4 regions of the Pectobacterium araliae genome follow, and region 4 is predicted to be linked to each of the others. Evidence: predicted binding sites of a transcription regulator. Region 4 holds the regulator's gene; each other region holds the start of a gene.

Region 1 (5,346 bases), 1.8 Mb from region 4:
TTGATTTGCAAAATGATTTTTTCCCCGGCGGCGCATTGGCCGTTAACGAAGGCGACCGCGTCATTGGCGTTGCCAATCGTGCTATTGAGGCTTGTCTGGCCGCTGGCGTCACGGTGATTGCCAGTCAGGATTGGCATCCGGCTAATCACGGCAGCTTTGCGGTTAATGCGAATACCAGGGTCGGAGAACTCGGTGAATTAAACGGATGGCCGCAGATCTGGTGGCCGGTTCACTGTGTGCAGGGAACCACCGGGGCTGATTTTCATCCAGCGCTGAATCAGTCGGCCATTCAGTGGATCGTACAAAAAGGGACGCAGCCGGAGATCGATAGCTATAGCGCTTTTTTCGATAATGGGCATCGGGTTAAAACCGAATTGGATACGTGGCTACATGCTAATCACATCACCCATTTGACGATTCTGGGGCTGGCAACAGATTATTGCGTCAAGTTCAGCGTATTGGATGCGATTGCGCTGGGCTATCACACCGAAGTCCTGGTGGACGGCTGTCGTGGCGTTAATCTTTCATCCGACGACAGTGAGTACGCTTTACGGGAAATGGCGCAGCGTGGTGCGATACTGACGGATATGACGCAGTTTCTTACTACGTTGTCTTCTGCCCGTTAACGCGACTGACAACTGAAAATAGCGGCAGCCAATGAGGCTGCCTGCTCACACGTTACGCGTTGGGTTTCAACGTAATAATGGTGTCAGCGATGTTAAACTCGCGCTTCAACTCTTGCTTACTCTTCATCACAATCTCGCCATTGGTGCCAATGGTCATGTGCTCAGCCTGTTCATTATGGCGAGCCTGCCACATCATCACCATTTGCAGACAGTTTTCTTTCTGTTCAGCGGTCAACGCGACACCGTCTGGCCATTTGCCCAACTCTACTGCCGTGACCAACCGTTGATAGATTTCTGGCGTCATGGCGTCGATCAGATCATTGAGTTCCATATCCGGTTTCTGCTCCGAGAAAGGTCAGATTTATTATTGCGGGATTCCTGTGCGGGCAGCGCTTTACGTCAGCTGAACCGTTTAAAGCAAAACATTATCACACTGTCACCGCCACACCGCTCACAAACAGATTACCCGTCAACGCGTCCGCCATCAACGTCATCGATAAAGCTCAGCGAAGCAGAATTCACGCAGTAGCGTTCTCCCGTGGTTTTCGGACCATCAGGGAAAACGTGCCCCAGGTGCGCATCACACTGCCCGCAGCGGATCTCAATACGGCGCATGTTGTGTGAATCATCTTCCAGATAGCGAATCGCCTCTGAGGACACGGGTTGATCGAAACTTGGCCAGCCACAGCCGGAGTCATATTTACTGTCAGAATAAAATAGCGGAGCCTGACAGCACAGGCAGTGATAAGCACCCGTGCGCTTGTTATGCAGCAATTTACCTGAAAACGCAGGCTCCGTACCGCGCTGTTGAGTGACATAGCGCTGCATCTCTGTCAGTTCAGTGTTGTCGGGCGAAGTGTGCGAAGCAGAGTCGTAGTCGTTAGTCATGGAAGTCTCACCGCGGTGTTATTTCTTCAATTAATCACTGATTATAACAAAAAATTAACAACCTGACAGGCCGTTCTGACCTAATATTAGCAATGTTATTAGCATGAATATTTAATTGTGATGTACATCACATATTGTGACAACACAGGCTTTATATGATGCATTCCGCCCTCATATCAGTCTTAGGTGTTACTTAGTTACAGGGTCGAGCGGTTTTCGCACAAAGTTTGGTCATAGGTTTGACTTACAGCAACTATTGACACGATTCCGCTTGACGCTCAGCAAGGTTTTTGTAATTTTACAACCAACCTTTTATTCACAAACCAATAGCTGGTGGAATATATGACTATCAAAGTAGGTATCAACGGTTTTGGCCGTATCGGCCGTATTGTTTTCCGCGCTGCACAAGAGCGTTCTGACATCGAGATCGTTGCAATCAACGACCTGTTAGACGCTGAGTACATGGCGTATATGCTGAAATACGACTCAACTCATGGTCGTTTCAACGGCACCGTTGAAGTTAAAGATGGCCACCTGGTTGTTAACGGCAAAACCATTCGTGTTACCGCAGAGCGCGATCCTGCAAACCTGAAGTGGAACGAAGTCAACGTTGATATCGTTGCTGAAGCAACAGGTCTGTTCCTGACTGACGACACGGCACGTAAGCACATTGCTGCGGGTGCGAAGAAAGTCGTTCTGACGGGTCCATCTAAAGATGACACCCCGATGTTCGTTATGGGCGTAAACCACAAAACTTACGCGGGTCAAGACATCGTGTCTAACGCATCTTGTACCACTAACTGCCTGGCACCGCTGGCAAAAGTCATCAACGACAACTTCGGTATCGTTGAAGCACTGATGACCACCGTTCACGCCACCACTGCAACGCAGAAAACGGTTGATGGCCCGTCTCACAAAGACTGGCGCGGCGGCCGCGGCGCAGCACAGAACATCATCCCATCTTCTACCGGTGCAGCTAAAGCAGTAGGTAAAGTGATTCCTGAGCTGAACGGCAAACTGACTGGTATGGCGTTCCGCGTTCCTACCCCGAACGTGTCTGTTGTTGACCTGACCGCTCGTCTGGAAAAACCAGCGTCTTACAAAGAAGTTTGTGCAGCAATCAAAGCCGCTGCTGAAGGCGAACTGAAAGGCGTTCTGGGCTACACCGAAGACGACGTTGTTTCTACCGATTTCAACGGTGAAAAACTGACTTCCGTGTTCGATGCCAAAGCCGGTATCGCACTGAACGACAACTTTGTGAAACTGGTTTCCTGGTACGACAACGAAACAGGTTACTCAAACAAGGTTCTGGATCTGATTGCTCACATTTCTAAATAAGTGTCAGCGATGATTCGGTGAAAAAAGGGCGACGTGATGTCGCCCTTTTTTATTGTTAATTGCAGATTTCTTTTTACAACGAAAAACAATCAAAAAAAGGCACTATCATGCATAACACAATTTTCTCACTCCCCGTCACTCAACAAATTAGCGCAACCCTCAGTCAGCGTCAGTTGGAGCAATTACCCGTCATCGTCGTTGATCATCCTGAAGTTCGCGCAGCGGTCGCATTGCAAGGGGCACACCTACTGAGCTGGCAGCCGACAAACGAAGAGCCGGTGCTTTGGCTGAGCGACAATACGCCTTTTACTCAGCACGTTGCTATTCGCGGCGGTGTCCCTATCTGTTTCCCGTGGTTCGGCCCTTTCGCCGAGCCTAACCACGGTTTTGCTCGTTTACTGCCATGGGAGTTTACCGCCCACAGCGAAGATGAGCACGGTGTGCAGCTCACGTTCACGCTGCGCGATAATGAAGAAACACGTAAAAGTTGGCCGCATGAGTTCACTCTCATCGCCCGTTTCAAGCTGGGTAAAGCGTGCGGTATTGAGCTGGAAGCGCATGGTGATTACAGCATTACCAGCGCGCTGCACACCTATTTCAATATTGGTGACATCAGTAATATTCGCATTGCCGGTCTGGGTGAGTCATTCATCGATAAAGTGGATCAGGGCAAGCTGTCTACGCAGCAAGGCGATTTGGTCTTTACCGACCGTACAGACCGTATCTATACCCAACCGCAGGACACCAGCGTGGTACATGATGCAGTACTGAAACGCACTATTGAAGTACACCATACGCACCATAGCGATGTGGTGTCATGGAACCCTGGTGCAGAACTGTCTCGTACAATTAGCGATATGCCTGATGAGGGATATAAAACATTCGTGTGCGTAGAAACCGCGCGAATTAATCAGCCGTTTGTCGCGTCAGTCAAAGCTCCGGCTCGTCTGACGACGGTTATCCGCATCAAGAAATAACCTCCGTTATGTGTATGGCGACACGGTTCGCCATACCCCCCCTCTTCTGTAAATGCTTTCGCTACACCACATCCAAATGCTGTTTGCACATCGGTGGTGGAAAAGCCTGATCCAACTGCCCGAGATCATCCTCAGACAACACCACATCCAGCGCTTTCGCATTTTCCTGCACATGCTTTGTAGAACTGGCTTTTGGAATGGCGATCACGCCCGGCTGGCGAATCACCCATGCCAGTAGAAGTTGAGCTGGCGTGATGCTGTGTTCTCGCGCAATACGCTTCACCACCGGATGCGAGAATACCCCCTCGCGCAAACGTCCAGCCTGTGCCAGCGGGCAATACGCCATCACGGGAAGCTGCTGTTGAAGACACCACGGCAACAAATCAAACTCAATACCGCGCGATGCCACATGGTACAGCACCTGATTGGTCATGCAGCGCTGTCCGCCCTCTAGCGACCACAGCTCCCGCATATCCTCAAGGTCAAGATTGGACACGCCCCACTGCCCGATTTTACCTGCCTGCTGCAACCGCTCCATCGCCGCAATCGTATCGATTAATGGGATGCCACCGCGCCAGTGCAGCAGATACAAATCAATACGCTCGGTCTTCAGTCGCTTCAGGCTGCGCTCACACGCCTGTATCGCCTTTTCGCCTCCCGCATTGTGCGGGTAGACTTTCGACACCAGATAAACGCTGTCACGACGGCCACGTATCGCTTCACCGACCACGTCCTCTGCCCCGCCTCCCGCGTACATTTCCGCTGTATCAATCAACGTTAACCCAAGGTCGATGCCCGCTTGCAGCGCCGTCACTTCCTGTGCTCTCATTCGGGCATCTTCACCCATGTACCACGTTCCCTGACCGATCGCTGGTACACGCGTGTCATCAGGAAAACGAATCGCTTTTGTCATGAGTCCCTCCCTTGGCTACCGTCAACGTGACTGGTTTGCCGTCAACCTTACCTAGCATTCGGCGCACCATAAATGTGCAAATGGGGTGATATCACCCCATTATTGTACGGCAGATGCACCATGCTTACGAAGAGCATTAAAAGCGCTCACGAAAAGCATCAGAAGCGATAGCTGACGCCCGCGCTCATTAAAATGCTGTGGTTACTATCAACAATCGGGCTGTCTTTCATTTCGTCAGACAAACGCGTGTAACGACCGACTGCCCACGCGCTCCAGCTCTCGTTAATCTGATAACCCGCGCTCAGTTCAAGATACGGAGCCCAGCCATCACCAGGGCTGTACTGGTTAAATCCAGAACGCGAAGATTCTTGCGCACTCACGCCGTAGTAATATTGGTTCATATTTTCGCTGAACCAGGTCGCACCGATCCCCGGAGTCAGGCTCAGATCGCCCATAGTGAACCGATAAAGGTAGGCGGTGTCCCATGCGAAGCCGTTGCTGTAATCCAGCGTATCGCCCGCCAGAACGGTACGGATTTCACCCCAGTCAGCGGTATGGCGATAAGCCGCACCCGCCATCAGCGTACCACGGCGTTTGTCCAACT
Region 2 (5,346 bases), 1.4 Mb from region 4:
TCTTATAATTATGCACACGAATAAGTTTTTCATTTTATTCATGATTAACGTATTGAATTACTCTGACAGCAATGAAATAAATATAAAATGTTAAGCACACCACAGTTTATATTCAACCAACCGTAGACACCTGATGAATACGTGTTAGATTTTAACGTTAAACACCTCAAGCATATATTTAAAAGGAGATTTATTATGCTTACAGTAAATAAGAAACCGCACCCTATCTTCCACACATTATTTCCCGTATTATTTTCTGCCTTGTTACTCTCTCCATTCACCGCTTCTGCGGTTAGCTCCTCCAAAGACGCAGACAAACTCTATTTTGAGAATAATAAATATTATGTATTCAATAACGTCTGGGGAAAAGATGAAGTAAAAGGATGGCAGCAAACGGTTTTCTATAATAGCCCAACCAGCATGGGGTGGAACTGGCATTGGCCAAGTAGCTCCTCCAGCGTTAAAGCTTACCCATCGCTGGTGAGCGGTTGGCACTGGACGGCGGGCTATACGGAAAATAGTGGCTTGCCGATAAAATTATCCAGTAAGAAAAGTATTACCAGTAACGTCACCTATTCCATCAAATCCACTGGCACTTACAACGCCGCTTATGACATTTGGTTCCACACCACCGATAAAGCCAGTTGGGATTCTCCCCCTACCGATGAATTAATGATCTGGCTAAATAACACTAATGCAGGGCCGGCGGGTGATTATATTGAAACAGTTTTCCTCGGTGGCAGCAGTTGGAACGTATTCAAAGGCTGGATCAACGCCGGTGATGGCAAAGGGTGGAATGTCTTTTCCTTTGTTCGTACCTCCAATACCAACAGCGCATCGCTCAATATTCGCCATTTCACCAACTATCTAGTGGGAACCAAGAAATGGATGAGCAATACAAAATATATCAGCAGCGTTGAGTTTGGCACCGAGATCTTTGGCGGTGATGGGCAGATTAACATCACCAAGTGGAGCGTAGACGTAAAATAACACGCTTGCCGTCTCGCTCCTTTCCGGTTCAACGTCGACGCCCACGCTGGCGCGGGGTTGAGCCGATTCTCTCTCATCGGCTTCCCGATTCATTTCACCCCGGATAGATGTCGTTCATCCTTTAGGTAGGTTCGCCTTCCCTTCCCAACAAAATTCGTGAGCTGTGGCACATAAATTCCATTAGCGTTATGATAATCCTCTCTGCTAATCAGGAATTTCCCATGCGTAATACGTTCATCGTGTGCTGGCAGTATTTACGCGCTTTCGCATTGATTTATCTCTGCCTGCTGGCAGGCAATGCGGTATCCGCGTTACTTCCGTTCACTATCCCCGGTAGTATCATCGGTATGCTGGTCTTGTTCACCCTTCTTGCCTCGCAAATCCTGCCCGCGCAGTGGGTAAAACCCGGCTGCCATCTGCTTATTCGTCACATGGCGCTGCTGTTCGTCCCCATCGGCGTTGGCGTGATGAATTATTACGATCTGGTCAGCCAGCAGTTTGGTCCCATCGTGGTTTCCTGCCTGATCAGTACCTTTATTGTGATGTTGGTTGTCGGTTTCAGTACCCAGATAATGCAGCGTGAACGAGCCATAGCTGGCGATCGCACGCCGCCGAAGGATAAATAATGTTCAGCTATTTGTGGTGGTCGCTGCCCCTCACTCTGATGGTTTTTTTCGCCGCACGTAAACTGGCTGTACTAACCAGAATTTCGCTGTTGAACCCGCTGCTGGTGTCGATGGCGATTATTATTCCGCTGCTGCTGGTATTGAAGATCCCCTACGAGCACTATTTTCAGGGCAGCAAAGTCCTTAACGACCTGCTGCAACCGGCGGTGGTCGCGCTGGCGTTTCCGCTTTATGAGCAGTTGCATCAAATTCGCGCGCGCTGGAAATCAATCATCAGCGTGTGCTTCGTCGGTAGCCTGACGGCGATTATCTCCGGTACGCTGGTGGCGCTGTGGATGGGCGCATCGCCAGAAATCGCCGCCTCGGTGCTGCCTAAATCCGTCACCACGCCGATTGCGATGGCCGTCGCCAGCTCGATTGGCGGGATTCCGGCTATCAGCGCCGTCTGCGTGATTTTCGTCGGTATTCTCGGCGCAGTCTTAGGCCACACCCTGTTCAACCGCGTCGGTATCAAAACCAAAGCCGCGCGTGGGCTGTCGATGGGCACCGCTTCGCACGCACTCGGCACGGCGCGCTGCGCCGAAGTCGATTATCAGGAAGGCGCATTTAGTTCGCTGGCGCTGGTCATCTGCGGGATCATCACGTCGCTGATTGCGCCGTTAATCTTCCCTCTACTCTTGCATGTTGCTGGCTGAATCTCGCGGGGATGGTGCGTAGCTCGCATCATCCCGCTATAAAATTGAGATACATCTCGCATTTAAGGATTAAGTTGCATTCATTTCATTCAATAAAGGGATTTTGATCACAATTTATTGCTACTCTGCTTTCTAACATAACGTCATTGACGGGTAAAAAGAGTAAGCCGATATGCATCCACGATTCGAAAATGCCTTCCAGCAATTACCTGCCAACCTGCAAGCCGCGATCGGTCCCTTGATCGATAAACCAGATTTCGCCGCCATGCTCACCGCAGACGACGTGAATGCCGTCTGCAAAGCCAGCCAGTTAGACACCGACGCGTTGGCCTTTGCGCTATTGCCTCTGGCTGCTGCCTGCGCACAAGCGCCTATCTCAAATTTTCAGGTCGGTGCAATTGCGCAAGGGCTCAGCGGAAATTTCTACTTTGGCGCGAACATGGAGTTCACCGCCGTCCAGCTTCAACAAACGGTTCATGCAGAGCAAAGTGCTATCAGCCATGCCTGGCTGCGCAATGAACGTGGATTGCGAGCCGTGACCGTGAACTACACACCATGCGGCCACTGCCGCCAGTTCATGAATGAATTGCGCAATGCGGCATCACTGCGTATTCAACTGCCGGGTCGCCAGCCTGCGGGGCTTAGCCACTATCTGCCCGATGCCTTTGGCCCCATCGATCTGAACATCGATACCCTCCTGATGGATGATATCCACCACGGCGCAACGTTGCAGAGTATGAATGCGCTGGCGCGTCATGCACTGGATGCCGCTAACCGTAGCCATGCACCTTACAGCAAAGCGATCAGCGGCATTGCGCTGGAAACCACGAGTGGCAACCTCTATACCGGTCGCTATGCAGAAAATGCGGCGTTCAATCCCAGTCTGCCGCCCTTACAAACCGCGTTAAATCTGATGAACCTGGCAGGCGACGATGCTTGCACCATTACACATGCCGCAGTCGTTGAATGCCGTAATGCCACTGTCAGCCACTGGGCGATCTCACAAATCATGCTAGCCGAACTGGGTTGCACCGACGTTGAGCACCACTTTATTGAGGAATAGGGTTGCGATAAGCGCAAAAATTCAGCGAAGGAAGGATCAAAAACGAGAGGTGAATCGATAAAGCCTGTATTTTGACTAATATGCAAGCCATCTGTAACTATTTTAATTAACATTCCCTGTACATATTTTCTGGGTAATCTAAGATCCACAGCAGTTTTTCATCGACAACACCTGAGTTTCTTTTCTGTTATCCGAAGAGTAAAAAGTCATGGAATTAGAATACGAAAGCAAACGTCCTCTCTACATCCCCTATGCTGGTCCGATCTTGCTCGAATTTCCCCTGCTGAATAAAGGCAGCGCGTTTACTGAAGAAGAACGTGCTGATTTTAACCTTGCAGGCCTGCTGCCAGAAGCCGTTGAAACCATCGAAGAACAGGCAGAACGGGCCTGGCGCCAGTATCAGGAATTCAAACACGATATTGAAAAACACGTTTACCTGCGCAACATTCAGGATACCAACGAGACGCTGTTTTACCGTCTGCTAGACGGTCACCTCAGTGAGATGATGCCTATCATCTACACCCCAACCGTTGGCGAAGCCTGTGAACACTTCTCCGATATCTATCGCCGTGCTCGCGGTCTGTTTATCTCCTACCCTAACCGCGCACATATCGACGATATGCTGCAAAATGCCACTAAGCAGAACGTGAAAGTCATCGTTGTGACCGACGGTGAACGTATTCTCGGTCTGGGCGATCAGGGTATCGGCGGTATGGGTATTCCTATCGGTAAGCTGTCGCTGTACACCGCCTGTGGCGGTATCAGCCCGGCCTACACCCTGCCGGTGGTTCTGGATGTGGGCACCAATAACCCACAGCGTCTGAACGATCCGCTGTATATGGGCTGGCGTCATCCACGTATCACCGACGACGAATACTATGCCTTCGTTGATGAGTTCATTCAGGCTGTGAAACGCCGCTGGCCGAACGTGCTGTTGCAGTTTGAAGACTTCGCACAGAAAAACGCCACACCGCTGCTGAACCGCTATCGTGATGAGATCTGTAGCTTTAACGATGATATTCAGGGCACCGCCGCCGTCGCTATCGGCAGCTTGATTGCCGCCAGCCGCGCGGCAGGTACGCAGCTGCGCGATCAGACTGTCACCTTTCTGGGCGCAGGCTCCGCAGGCTGTGGTATCGCAGAGCAAATCATCGCGCAGATGAAATCCGAAGGGCTGAGCGAAGAAGAAGCTCGCGCACGCGTCTTCATGGTTGACCGTTTCGGTCTGCTAACGGACAAACTGCCAAACCTGCTCGCTTTCCAGAGTAAGTTAGTACAGAAAAGTGAACTGCTGGCTGATTGGGATTGCAACAGCGACGCGATTTCATTGCTGGAAGTGGTACGCAATGCCAAGCCAACCATCTTGATCGGCGTATCCGGCCAGCCGGGTCTGTTCACGGAAGAAATCATCCGTGAAATGTATAAGCACTGCGCTCGCCCTATCGTGATGCCGCTGTCTAACCCGACATCTCGCGTGGAAGCGCGTCCAGAAGATATCATTCGCTGGACGGATGGCTCTGCGCTAGTCGCGACGGGTAGCCCGTTCTCTCCGGTTAATTATCAGGATAAAGTCTTCCCTATCGCACAGTGCAACAACTCCTACATTTTCCCGGGTATCGGATTAGGTGTACTGGCGTCGGGTGCCAAGCGTATCAGTGACGGTATGTTGATGGCCGCCAGCCGCGCGTTGGCTGACTGCTCACCGTTGGCGAATAATGGTGAAGGCGCTCTGCTGCCGGATCTGTCTGATATCCAGTTGGTGTCCAAGCGTATCGCACTGGACGTAGGTAAAGCCGCACAGCTACAAGGTGTGGCCGTCGTAACGTCTGCTGATGCATTGCAGAAAGCGATTGACCATAACTTCTGGCAACCACAGTACCGCAGCTACAAACGTACCTCGTTCTAAGCGCTGACGGTTTTACTGCTGAAAAGCGCGGCATCGTTGTCGCGCTTTTTTTAGTTAGCTTTTCAA
Region 3 (5,346 bases), 1.9 Mb from region 4:
ATGTGCGTTCTTATCCTGCCAGTGGCCGACCACCACTTGATGTGCCTGTCGCATCCGGGCGCCGATGAAGCCAAATTCACGACCGCCGTGTGCGGTCTGATTCAGATTCATGAAATCCATATCCATAGTGTCCCACGGCACTTCGGCATTGAACTGGGTGTGGAATTGCAACAGAGGTTTGCTGAGCACGCTTAAGCCGCCAATCCACATTTTGGCCGGAGAGAAGGTATGCAGCCAGGTCAGCAGGCCGACACAGTTATCCTGATAATTGGCATCGCGACACAGTGCCAGAATTTCGTCCGGCGTTTTCACCAGCGGCTTCAGTACCAGCTTAATCGGCAGGTTGGCCTGTTGATTCAATCCGGCGACGACGTTTTCCGCGTTCTCTTTTACCTGACGCAACGTTTCCGGCCCATAGAGATGCTGGCTACCGATGACGAACCAAACTTCAAGCTGCTTAAAATGTTCCATGATGACTCCTGTACGTGATCCCCAGAGGGATAAAATTAATCTTTTGCCGTAGACGCTGGGCTATAAGCGGGTTCCGCATGGCGGCACCATTGCTGATAGCGCTCATAAAGCTGCTGATAACGGGCGACGCGCTGGCTGTCTGGCATTAAGGTGCGCTCTATGCCACTGGCCATATGCTGTTGTGCCGTCGGGATATCGCTGTGAACGCCAGCGGCGACGGCGGCAAAGATCGCCGCGCCGAGTGCGCAGCACTGATCGGAGGCAACGATCTGTAAGGGACGATTCATTACATCGGTACAGACCTGCATGATGACGGGGGACTTCCGCGCGATGCCGCCCAGCGCCAGCACGTTTTCGACAGGGACGCCCTGATCTTCAAAACACTCCATAATCGCGCGTGCGCCAAAGGCGGTCGCGGCAATAAAACCGCCGAACAGCGTGGGGGCATCGGTGCCCAGATTGAGGTCAGTAATCACGCCTTTTAATCGCTGATTGGCGAACGGCGTTCGGCGACCGTTAAACCAGTCCAGCACGATAGGCAGGTGATCCAGCGTGGGTTTTTCCGCCCAGTGGCGAGTGAGCCGTTCCAACAGCTTGGCTTCCACCGCCTGTAGGGACGATTTAAGTTCAGGATGGTCTTTTACCGCTTCCTGTAACGACCAGCCCAGCAGCCTGCCAAACCAGGCGTACATGTCACCGAAGGCGGATTGTCCCGCTTCAAGGCCGATATAGTTGGGAACGACGCTGCCATCGACTTGTCCACAGATGCCGGCGATGGTGCGATCGGCAATGCGGTCTTCATCCGCGATCAGAATGTCGCAAGTGGAGGTGCCAATCACTTTAACCAGCGTATAAGGCTGCGCGCCTGCGCCGACCGTGCCGACATGGCAGTCAAACGCGCCACCTGCCAGCGTGACCGTCTCGGGAATGCCAAGCCGCTGTGCCCATTCAGCGGTGATGGTGCCGACCGGTTGTTCGGCAGTCCAGGTATTGGTAAACAGCGGGTATTGCAATGTTTCGGTCAGACAAGGATCGAGCGCGTATAAAAAATCTTTCGGGGGGAGTCCACCCCAGCTCGGGTGCCAGAGTGACTTATGTCCGGCACTGCATCGACCACGACGTATATCGGCAGGCGCTTGCGTACCGGAAAGCAGGGCGGGCACCCAGTCGCACAATTCTATCCAGGAAACAGCCGCCTGCCGCACTGCCACATCTTCGCGCGAAACATGGAGAATTTTGGCCCAAAACCATTCAGACGAGTAAACGCCGCCGATATAACGGGTGTAATCCGGGAACTGGCCGCTACGACACAGCGCGTTAATCGCATCCGCTTCTTCTATTGCCGTATGGTCTTTCCACAGCACGAACATGGCATTGGGATTGTTGGCAAACTCGGGACGCAGCGCCAGAATCTGACCGTGTTCATCAATCGGCGCAGGGGTTGATCCGGTTGAATCCACGCCAATACCGATAATGCTCTGCCGCTGTTCGTCCGTCAGGCGGGAAACCACGACCTTAACCGCCTGCTCTAGCGATTCGATATAGTCCAGCGGATGGTGCCGGAACTGGTTGTTGGCAGGCTGACAATATTTACCCTCACGCCAGCGGGGGTAGTAGACCACCTCTGTTTCCAGCTCTTTCCCGCTTTGGCAGTCAACGGCTAAGGCGCGTACCGAATCACTGCCGAAGTCGAGACCAATCGTAATAGCGCCCGCGCTCATGCTTTGCTCCTCATTAATCCCAGATCGTTGCTGTTTACGATAGGCAGGGATAGGACGAGGCGGTTAGGAGCGGTTAGCTGGAAGTATGTATTTTTCTGTCGCCAGTAGCCATTTTGTGAAGCTGGTCAAAGGTTAATGATTGGTTAAATTCGCTAAATGTATGCACAAACCTGTCATTGTTCTGAGATGTGATAAAGCTCTATATTCGGACCGATAATAACGACTAAAACATAAAGCGTCTGAATGCTACTGAGTAAAGGAATCGCGCTAAGCCTGTGTTTTTCCTTTATCCAGACCGGAAATACCCTACCAGGAACTCGAATTCGTTTCAGCGTCGCTGGCGAATGAAAAGATAATGACACCGGAGAACATCATGCATAAATTCACTAAGGCGCTGGCAGTAATCGGGTTAGCCGCAGTTATGTCACAATCAGCTATGGCAGAGAACGTAAAACTGGGGTTTCTGGTTAAGCAACCGGAAGAACCCTGGTTCCAAACCGAATGGAAATTCGCTGATAAGGCAGGAAAAGATCTCGGTTTCGATGTGATAAAAATTGCGGTGCCTGATGGGGAAAAAACCCTGAACGCGATTGATAGCCTGGCGGCCAGTGGGGCGAAAGGGTTTGTTATCTGTACCCCTGACCCGAAATTAGGGCCTGCCATTATTGCCAAAGCGCGTAGCTACAATCTTAAGGTTATTGCGGTTGATGACCAGTTCGTGAACGCCAAAGGCCAACCGATGGATACGGTGCCGTTGGTGATGATGGCGGCGACCAAAATTGGTGAGCGTCAGGGGCAGGAACTGTATAAAGAGATGAATAAACGTGGCTGGAAAGTGGATGAAACCGCCGTGATGGCGATTACCTCTGATGAGCTGGACACCGCACGTCGCCGTACGTCTGGCTCCATGGATGCACTGAAAACCGCAGGATTCCCGGAACAACAGATCTACAAAGTACCGACCAAATCTAACGATATCCCCGGTGCGTTTGACGCGGCCAACTCCATGCTGGTTCAGCATCCGAAAGTGAAAAACTGGCTGATTATCGGCATGAACGACAACACCGTGTTGGGTGGCGTGCGTGCAACGGAAGGTCAGGGCTTTAAAGCGGACAACGTGATTGGGATCGGTATCAACGGCGTGGATGCGGTGAGCGAACTGTCCAAAGGTCAGGCAACGGGATTCTTTGGCTCACTGCTGCCAAGCCCGGATATTCACGGCTACAAAAGTATCCAGATGCTGAATGACTGGGTCACCAAAGGCGTAGAGCCGGAAAAATTCACCGAAGTGACCGACGTGGTGCTGATCACGCGAGACAACTTTAAGGTCGAACTGGAGAAAAAAGGCCTGATGTAATCACGCCTGATTTCGTAAAGACGCGGATAACGCTGGTCGAGGTGTTATCCGCGCTCTACCTGCATTGTTATGAGGAAACAGACATGACAGCACAGTCACCCTATTTGTCGTTTCATGGGATTGGTAAAGAATTTCCCGGTGTTAAGGCGCTTTCAGATATCAGCTTTTCCTGCCATGCCGGTCAGATCCATGCATTGATGGGGGAAAACGGGGCGGGCAAGTCGACGCTGTTAAAAATCCTGAGCGGCAACTATTCACCGTCAGCGGGCGAAGTCCACATTCAGGGTAAACCGGTGCAGTTTACTAATACGATGGATGCCTTGAATGCGGGCGTTGCCATCATTTATCAGGAACTGCATTTGGTGCCGGAAATGACGGTTGCCGAGAACATTTATCTGGGTCAACTGCCGCATAAATATGGCATGGTGAACTATTCTCTACTGCGCTATGAAGCCAAACTTCAGTTGCAGCATTTGGGTTTGGATATCGATCCTGATACGCCGCTGAAATACTTGTCGATCGGGCAGTGGCAAATGGTGGAAATCGCCAAGGCACTGGCTCGCAATGCCAAAGTTATTGCTTTTGATGAACCGACCAGTTCGCTGTCTGCCCGTGAAATTGAACAACTCTTCCGGGTGATTAAGGAACTGCGTAGCGAAGGCCGGATCATTTTGTACGTTTCACACCGAATGGAAGAAATTTTTGCGCTGAGCGATGCCATTACCGTGTTTAAAGATGGCCGCTATGTGCGCACGTTTGACGATATGCGGCAGGTGAACCATGAGTCGCTGGTACAGGCGATGGTAGGGCGTAACCTGGGGGATATCTATGGCTATGCGCCGCGTCCGCATGGTGAGGAACGTTTAACGTTGAAAAACGTAAAAGCGCCGGGCGTGAAATCCACCATTTCATTGAGTGTGAAGCAGGGGGAAATTGTCGGGTTATTTGGTCTGGTTGGCGCAGGCCGTAGCGAACTGATGAAAGGGCTGTTTGGCGCGACCAAAATCACTGGCGGTCAGGTGTTGTTGGATGGTAAACCGCTGGTGGTGAATTCTCCCATCGATGCGATTCGCCAAGGTGTGATGCTGTGCCCGGAGGATCGCAAAGCGGATGGCATCATTCCGGTGCACTCGGTGCGTGACAACATCAATATCAGCGCAAGACGTAAGAGCCTGAAAGCTGGATTTATTATTAATAACCAGTGGGAAGCGGATAACGCCGCGCAGCGTATTGACGCGTTGAACATCAAAACGCCGTCCGCTGAACAGCTGATTATGAATCTTTCCGGTGGGAACCAGCAAAAAGCCATTCTTGGCCGCTGGCTGTCCGAAGAGATGAAAGTCATTTTGCTCGATGAACCCACGCGCGGCATCGACGTCGGCGCGAAGCACGAAATTTATCATGTCATCTACGAACTAGCGAATCAGGGGATCGCGGTGCTGTTTGCCTCCAGCGATTTACCCGAAGTGCTTGGGCTGGCCGATCGGATTATCGTTATGCGTGAAGGTGCCGTCTCCGGTGAACTGCGACATGGTGATGCTACCGAACAGAAGGTGCTTAGTCTGGCCATGCTACGAACCCCCGATATCGAATCTGCGGTTGCCTGACCGCAAAGGAGCAAAGTAATGTCAACGGTTACGTCTACAACCTCAGAAAAAAAGAAAGAGAGTATGGGATTATCCCGCATTTGGGATAACTACGGCATGCTCGTTGTCTTTGCCGTATTGTTTCTTGGCTGCGCGATTTTTGTGCCGAATTTTGCTTCGTTTATCAACATGAAAGGGCTGGGACTGGCGA
Region 4 (5,346 bases):
TTACTCGGCCAACAGGGCGAAGCCTGTTCCCTGTCCGCTGCGGTCATTGTTTCCGCCCCTTTGATGCTCGAACCCTGTAGCCGCCGGATGGAACAAGGCTTCTCCCGCGTCTACCAGCACTACCTGTTGCACCTGTTGAAACAAAACGCCAGTCGCAAGCTGGCAGCCTACCCAGACACATTGCCGATTCAGTTGCCGCAATTGAAGCGAATCCGCCAGTTGCGAGAATTTGATGACGTCATTACTTCGCGTATCCACGGCTTTCGTGATGCCGCTGACTACTATCGACGCTGTAGCGCCCTGCCGCTGTTGCCTCAAATACGCAAACCGCTGCTGATCATCCACGCGAAGGACGATCCTTTCATGACGCCAGAGGTCATTCCCGATATAGCGCAGTTACCGTCTACTATTGAGTATCAGCTAACGGAACACGGTGGGCATGTCGGCTTCGTCGGAGGAACGTTGCTGAAACCGGAAATGTGGCTGGAACAGCGCATTCCCCATTGGCTTAGCCCTTTTTTGGACCGCGCCGCCGATTCTTCTTCAGGCACCACTTTTACTCAGAAACCCGTTAACTCAGGAACCCTAGCGTGATTATTCCCTGGCAACAGCTCGATCCAGAAACGCTGGATAACATCATCGAATCTTTCGTGCTGCGCGAAGGCACCGATTACGGCGAACAGGAGCGGTCGCTGGCGCAGAAAGTAGAAGATATACGCCGTCAGCTTCAATCCGGCGAGGTGGTTTTGGTGTGGTCTGAGTTGCATGAAACTCTCAATATTATGCCGCGCAACCATCTCAATGCGGGAGGGCATGCCCCTTATTGAGCATGGCGAAAGGCGTGAAAGAACGCGCCAAACATGCTAACAATGATAACTAATGACGTCTTTTTTGAGGAGTCACGCGCCTTATGTCACATCAGCATCCGATTATTGCGGTTACCGGTTCCAGCGGAGCGGGAACCACGACAACCAGTCTGGCCTTTCGTAAGATTTTCCAGCAGTTTGATCTACGAGCAGCCCAGTTAGAAGGCGACAGCTTTCACCGCTATACCCGCCCGGAAATGGACATGGCGATCCGCAAAGCGCGTGATTTGGGGCGCCATATCAGCTATTTCGGCCCGGAAGCGAATGATTTCAGCCTGCTGGAACAAGCGTTTATCGAATATGGCTTACATGGTCGCGGCCAGACGCGTAAATATCTTCACACCTATGATGAAGCGATTCCCTACAATCAGGTTCCTGGGACATTCACACCGTGGGAACCCATGCCGGAACCCACTGATATTCTGTTCTACGAAGGGCTACATGGTGGTGTGTTCACCGAACAAAACAATGTGGCGCAGCATGTCGACTTGCTCGTCGGCGTTGTGCCGATCGTCAACCTGGAGTGGATTCAAAAGCTGATTCGTGACGTCAATGAGCGCGGTCACTCGCGTGAAGCGGTGATGGATTCCGTCGTCCGCTCGATGGAAGACTACATCACCTATATCACGCCACAGTTCTCTCGCACACACATCAACTTCCAGCGCGTGCCTACCGTGGATACCTCTAACCCGTTTGCCGCTAAGTCTATCCCTTCACTGGACGAAAGCTTCGTCGTCATTCATTTTCAAGGGTTGGATAATATTGATTATCCCTATCTGCTCGCCATGCTACAGGGTTCGTTTATCTCCCACATCAACACGTTAGTCGTTCCTGGCGGGAAGATGGGGCTGGCAATGGAACTCATCATGGCGCCGCTGGTGCAGCGGCTGATAGAAGGGAAAGCCATCGAATAAGCACCGAGATACGCGGGCCGACCACAGGGGTGAGGCCTCCCCATGGGAACCTCCCCCTGTGTTTCCCCTTATAACAGGCTTAAGTGACCAGAATTAGTGCCCAGAGAAAAGGATTAGGCCAGCACTCTAATTTCGTGACTGTGCGTCACCTCAACGGCTTTGCCCAGCATCAATGCCACAGAGCAGTATTTTTCCGCTGACAGGGCAACGGCTCGTTCGACGGCTTTATCGGTCAACCCTTTTCCCGTCACGATAAAATGCAGATTGATATGGGTAAATAAGCGCGGCGCTTCAGAGCGTCGTTCTGAGGTTAATTTCACCTCACAATCCGCCACGTCGTTGCGACCTTTTTGCAGAATCGACACCACATCAATCGCACTGCATCCCCCTACGGACATCAACACCATTTCCATCGGGCTCGGCGCTTTATCGCCGGAATTGCCGTCCATCAATACCTGATGCCCTGATGCGGATTCGCCCAAAAACGTTAAGCCTTCAACCCATTTTACCCGAGCCTGCATAATGCCTCTCCACTAAAAATTTTTTGAAAATTTATACCGTTACTGTACAAAAACCAGCGTTAATCAGAGCTTTGTCATGCTGAAGCGAGACAACACAAGACACATCCTTAAAGCTGTGTTAAAACGAAAATAGAATAGACCTTTTCTGGACAAAGCCAGAAACGAAGAAGATGATGACGTAGCCAGACATACCCAACCACGTTTACGGTGCAGCAAGGCAGTAACCGCAAAATCAAGGGTACAGTGGTTCCAGTATATTCCCTGACGTCATTCTGCCTAGACTGAATTTTATTTTTTTAGCAGTTAAACACGCCGTACAGGGAACTCTGACCCCTGTAATTTGCGCAGTGAATTACAACAGAGGATGATAGCGAATGGTTCTCGGCAAACCGCAGACAGACCCAACTCTCGAATGGTTCCTTTCCCATTGTCATATCCACAAGTATCCATCGAAGAGCACGCTGATTCACCAAGGTGAAAAAGCAGAAACGCTTTACTACATCGTGAAAGGCTCTGTTGCAGTGCTAATCAAAGATGAAGAAGGCAAGGAGATGATTCTTTCCTACCTTAATCAGGGCGATTTTATTGGTGAGCTCGGCCTGTTTGAAGAAGGTCAGGAACGCAGTGCCTGGGTTCGGGCAAAAACCGCCTGTGAAGTGGCTGAAATTTCCTATAAAAAATTCCGCCAGCTTATTCAGGTTAACCCGGATATCCTCATGCGTCTGTCTGCGCAAATGGCAAGCAGACTTCAGGTTACCTCTGAGAAAGTCGGCAACCTCGCCTTCCTTGATGTGACCGGACGTATCGCCCAAACATTACTCAACCTGGCAAAACAACCTGATGCCATGACGCATCCAGATGGCATGCAAATTAAAATTACCCGTCAGGAAATTGGGCAAATCGTTGGCTGCTCGCGTGAAACCGTGGGTCGCATTCTGAAAATGTTAGAAGACCAGAACCTGATCTCTGCGCACGGTAAAACGATTGTCGTTTACGGCACTCGCTAAACCCCTGTCGCTGTACCCTACCAACAAAAAAGCGTGAAGCCTCGGCCTCACGCTTTTTTTATGGCGTGCCATCCGTGGCCGCCACCCTACGTTTTTTATCGCTACTCTTTTAAGCGCGTAACTCAGTTTGCTGCGTTAACGACCTGCGCGACAGCGTTGGCGAACTTCTCCATCCCCTGCGCAATATCGTCTTCATCAATGATCAAAGACGGTACAAAGCGGATGACGTTCGGCCCCGCCATCAGCACCATCAGCCCTTGAGCCGTTGCCGCCGCCAGGAACTCGCCCGCGCGGCCATGCCACTGCGGTTTCAGCTCTGCCCCCAACAGCAGCCCCATCCCGCGAACCTGATCAAATACGCCGTACTGCTGATTGATTTTCTCCAGTTCACTGACAAAACGATCGTGACGATCCGCTACGCCCGATAGCACTTCTGGCGTGTTGATGATATCCAGCGCGGCTTCCGCCACAGCACAAGCCAGCGGGTTGCCGCCATAGGTGGTTCCATGCACCCCAACCGTCATCGCTGAAGCGATCTCTTCCGTCGTCAGCATCGCGCTAATCGGGAAACCACCGCCCAACGCTTTAGCCGTCGTCAGGATGTCCGGCGTAATACCATAGTGCATATAGCTAAATAATTTACCAGTACGTCCCATCCCACTCTGCACTTCATCAAACACCAGCAGCGCTTTATGTTGATCGCACAAGTCACGAACACCCTGCAAAAATTCAGGCGTAGCGGGGGTAATTCCGCCTTCCCCCTGAATGGGTTCGAGTACAACCGCGCAGGTGTGATCGTCCATCACTGCTTTAACGGCAGCGAGATCGTTGAACGGAACGTGCACGATATCGGCAGGCTTAGGCCCGAAGCCATCGGCATACTTAGGCTGTCCGCCAACTGAAACGGTGAACAGCGTCCGGCCATGGAACGCATTGTAGAAGGCGATGATCTTGGTTTTATACGGACTATGGCGTTTAACCGCATAGTAACGCGCCAGCTTAAAGGCGGCTTCGTTAGCCTCTGCACCAGAGTTAACAAAGAACACGCGATCGGCAAAAGTGGCATCGATCAGTTTGCTGGCGAGGCGTAGCGCAGGTTCATTGGTGAAAATATTGCTGGTATGCCACAGTTTTTCGCCCTGCTGCTGTAACGCATTAACCAGCGCAGGATGGCAGTGACCGAGCGCCGTGACCGCGATACCACCGGAGAAATCGATATATTCTCGGCCGTCCTGATCCCAGACACGGCTCCCCTTACCTTTCACGGGTACAAACTTCGCGGGTGCATAAACCGGCAAAATAACCTTATCGTGGGTATCCCGTGTCACTGCTTTCTGCTCTACTGCCATTTGCTGCCTCACTCTGCTGTCCATTACGTCAGAAATGAAAATATAGTCAATAAATATGCATAGAAAATCAATAACAGGCAATATTAAATCAGCCGATGAAGAGAATAACTTTCTACACGATTAAATTTTAAGGAAATTATCCAAAAGCTGATGTCCTTGCTGGCTGAGAATACTCTCAGGATGAAACTGAACCCCTTCCAGCGGCAACGAGCGATGACGGACGCCCATAATTTCGTCACGTTTCCCTTCATATTCGCTCCAGGCCGTGATCTCAAAGCAATCGGGTAGCGAGGCGGCATCAATAATGAGCGAATGATAGCGGGTAACCGTCAAAGGCTGAGCTAGTCCCGCGAAAATCCCCGTATCGCTATGCGCAATTGCTGAGGTTTTCCCGTGCATGACCTGCCGCGCCCGCACCACCCGCGCGCCAAACGCCTGCCCCATCGCCTGATGGCCAAGACACACGCCAAGAATAGGCAACGTATCAGCAAAGTGACGGATAGCCGCCAGTGAAATGCCCGCCTCATCGGGTGTACAGGGGCCCGGAGAAATCACCAACCGCTCGGGCGCCAGCCGTTCAATCTCACGCAGTGTCAGTTCATCATTACGCTTCACCACGACTTCTGCACCAAGCTCACAAAAGTATTGATAAAGGTTGTAGGTAAAGGAGTCGTAGTTATCGATAATTA

Evidence for each region. Region 4 encodes CRP, which controls carbon source genes, mostly activating them, when cyclic AMP is high. Its sites were predicted from a motif close to ATGTGANNNNNNTCACAT; they were not measured.
Region 1: msrB (peptide-methionine (R)-S-oxide reductase MsrB) is a predicted target of CRP. The motif match lies at 1,630-1,647, and genes of this name have one in related genera.
Region 2: cdd (cytidine deaminase) is a predicted target of CRP. The motif match lies at 2,407-2,424, and genes of this name have one in related genera.
Region 3: AACH44_RS10315 (arabinose ABC transporter substrate-binding protein) is a predicted target of CRP. The motif match lies at 2,379-2,396, and genes of this name have one in related genera.

The regions. Positions count from the first base shown of each region.
Region 1 is NZ_AP028908.1:2,198,135-2,203,480, reverse strand. It holds gene pncA (bifunctional nicotinamidase/pyrazinamidase) at 1-626, shown strand, start outside; gene AACH44_RS09990 (YeaC family protein) at 679-957, opposite strand; gene msrB (peptide-methionine (R)-S-oxide reductase MsrB) at 1,089-1,514, opposite strand; gene gapA (glyceraldehyde-3-phosphate dehydrogenase) at 1,857-2,852, shown strand; gene AACH44_RS09975 (D-hexose-6-phosphate mutarotase) at 2,960-3,829, shown strand; gene AACH44_RS09970 (aldo/keto reductase) at 3,891-4,742, opposite strand; gene AACH44_RS09965 (MipA/OmpV family protein) at 4,901-5,346, opposite strand, start outside.
Region 2 is NZ_AP028908.1:1,739,462-1,744,807, reverse strand. It holds gene AACH44_RS07870 (GH12 family glycosyl hydrolase domain-containing protein) at 196-990, shown strand; gene AACH44_RS07865 (CidA/LrgA family protein) at 1,212-1,616, shown strand; gene AACH44_RS07860 (CidB/LrgB family autolysis modulator) at 1,616-2,311, shown strand; gene cdd (cytidine deaminase) at 2,484-3,374, shown strand; gene AACH44_RS07850 (NAD-dependent malic enzyme) at 3,583-5,280, shown strand; gene gsiD (glutathione ABC transporter permease GsiD) at 5,335-5,346, opposite strand, start outside.
Region 3 is NZ_AP028908.1:2,273,440-2,278,785, forward strand. It holds gene araA (L-arabinose isomerase) at 1-471, opposite strand, end outside; gene AACH44_RS10310 (ribulokinase) at 507-2,192, opposite strand; gene AACH44_RS10315 (arabinose ABC transporter substrate-binding protein) at 2,566-3,549, shown strand; gene araG (L-arabinose ABC transporter ATP-binding protein AraG) at 3,633-5,156, shown strand; gene araH (L-arabinose ABC transporter permease AraH) at 5,175-5,346, shown strand, end outside.
Region 4 is NZ_AP028908.1:356,813-362,158, reverse strand. It holds gene AACH44_RS01600 (hydrolase) at 1-594, shown strand, start outside; gene AACH44_RS01595 (YheU family protein) at 591-827, shown strand; gene AACH44_RS01590 (phosphoribulokinase) at 911-1,780, shown strand; gene AACH44_RS01585 (OsmC family protein) at 1,894-2,301, opposite strand; gene crp (cAMP-activated global transcriptional regulator CRP) at 2,676-3,308, shown strand; gene argD (bifunctional acetylornithine/succinyldiaminopimelate transaminase) at 3,431-4,657, opposite strand; gene AACH44_RS01570 (aminodeoxychorismate synthase component II) at 4,778-5,346, opposite strand, start outside.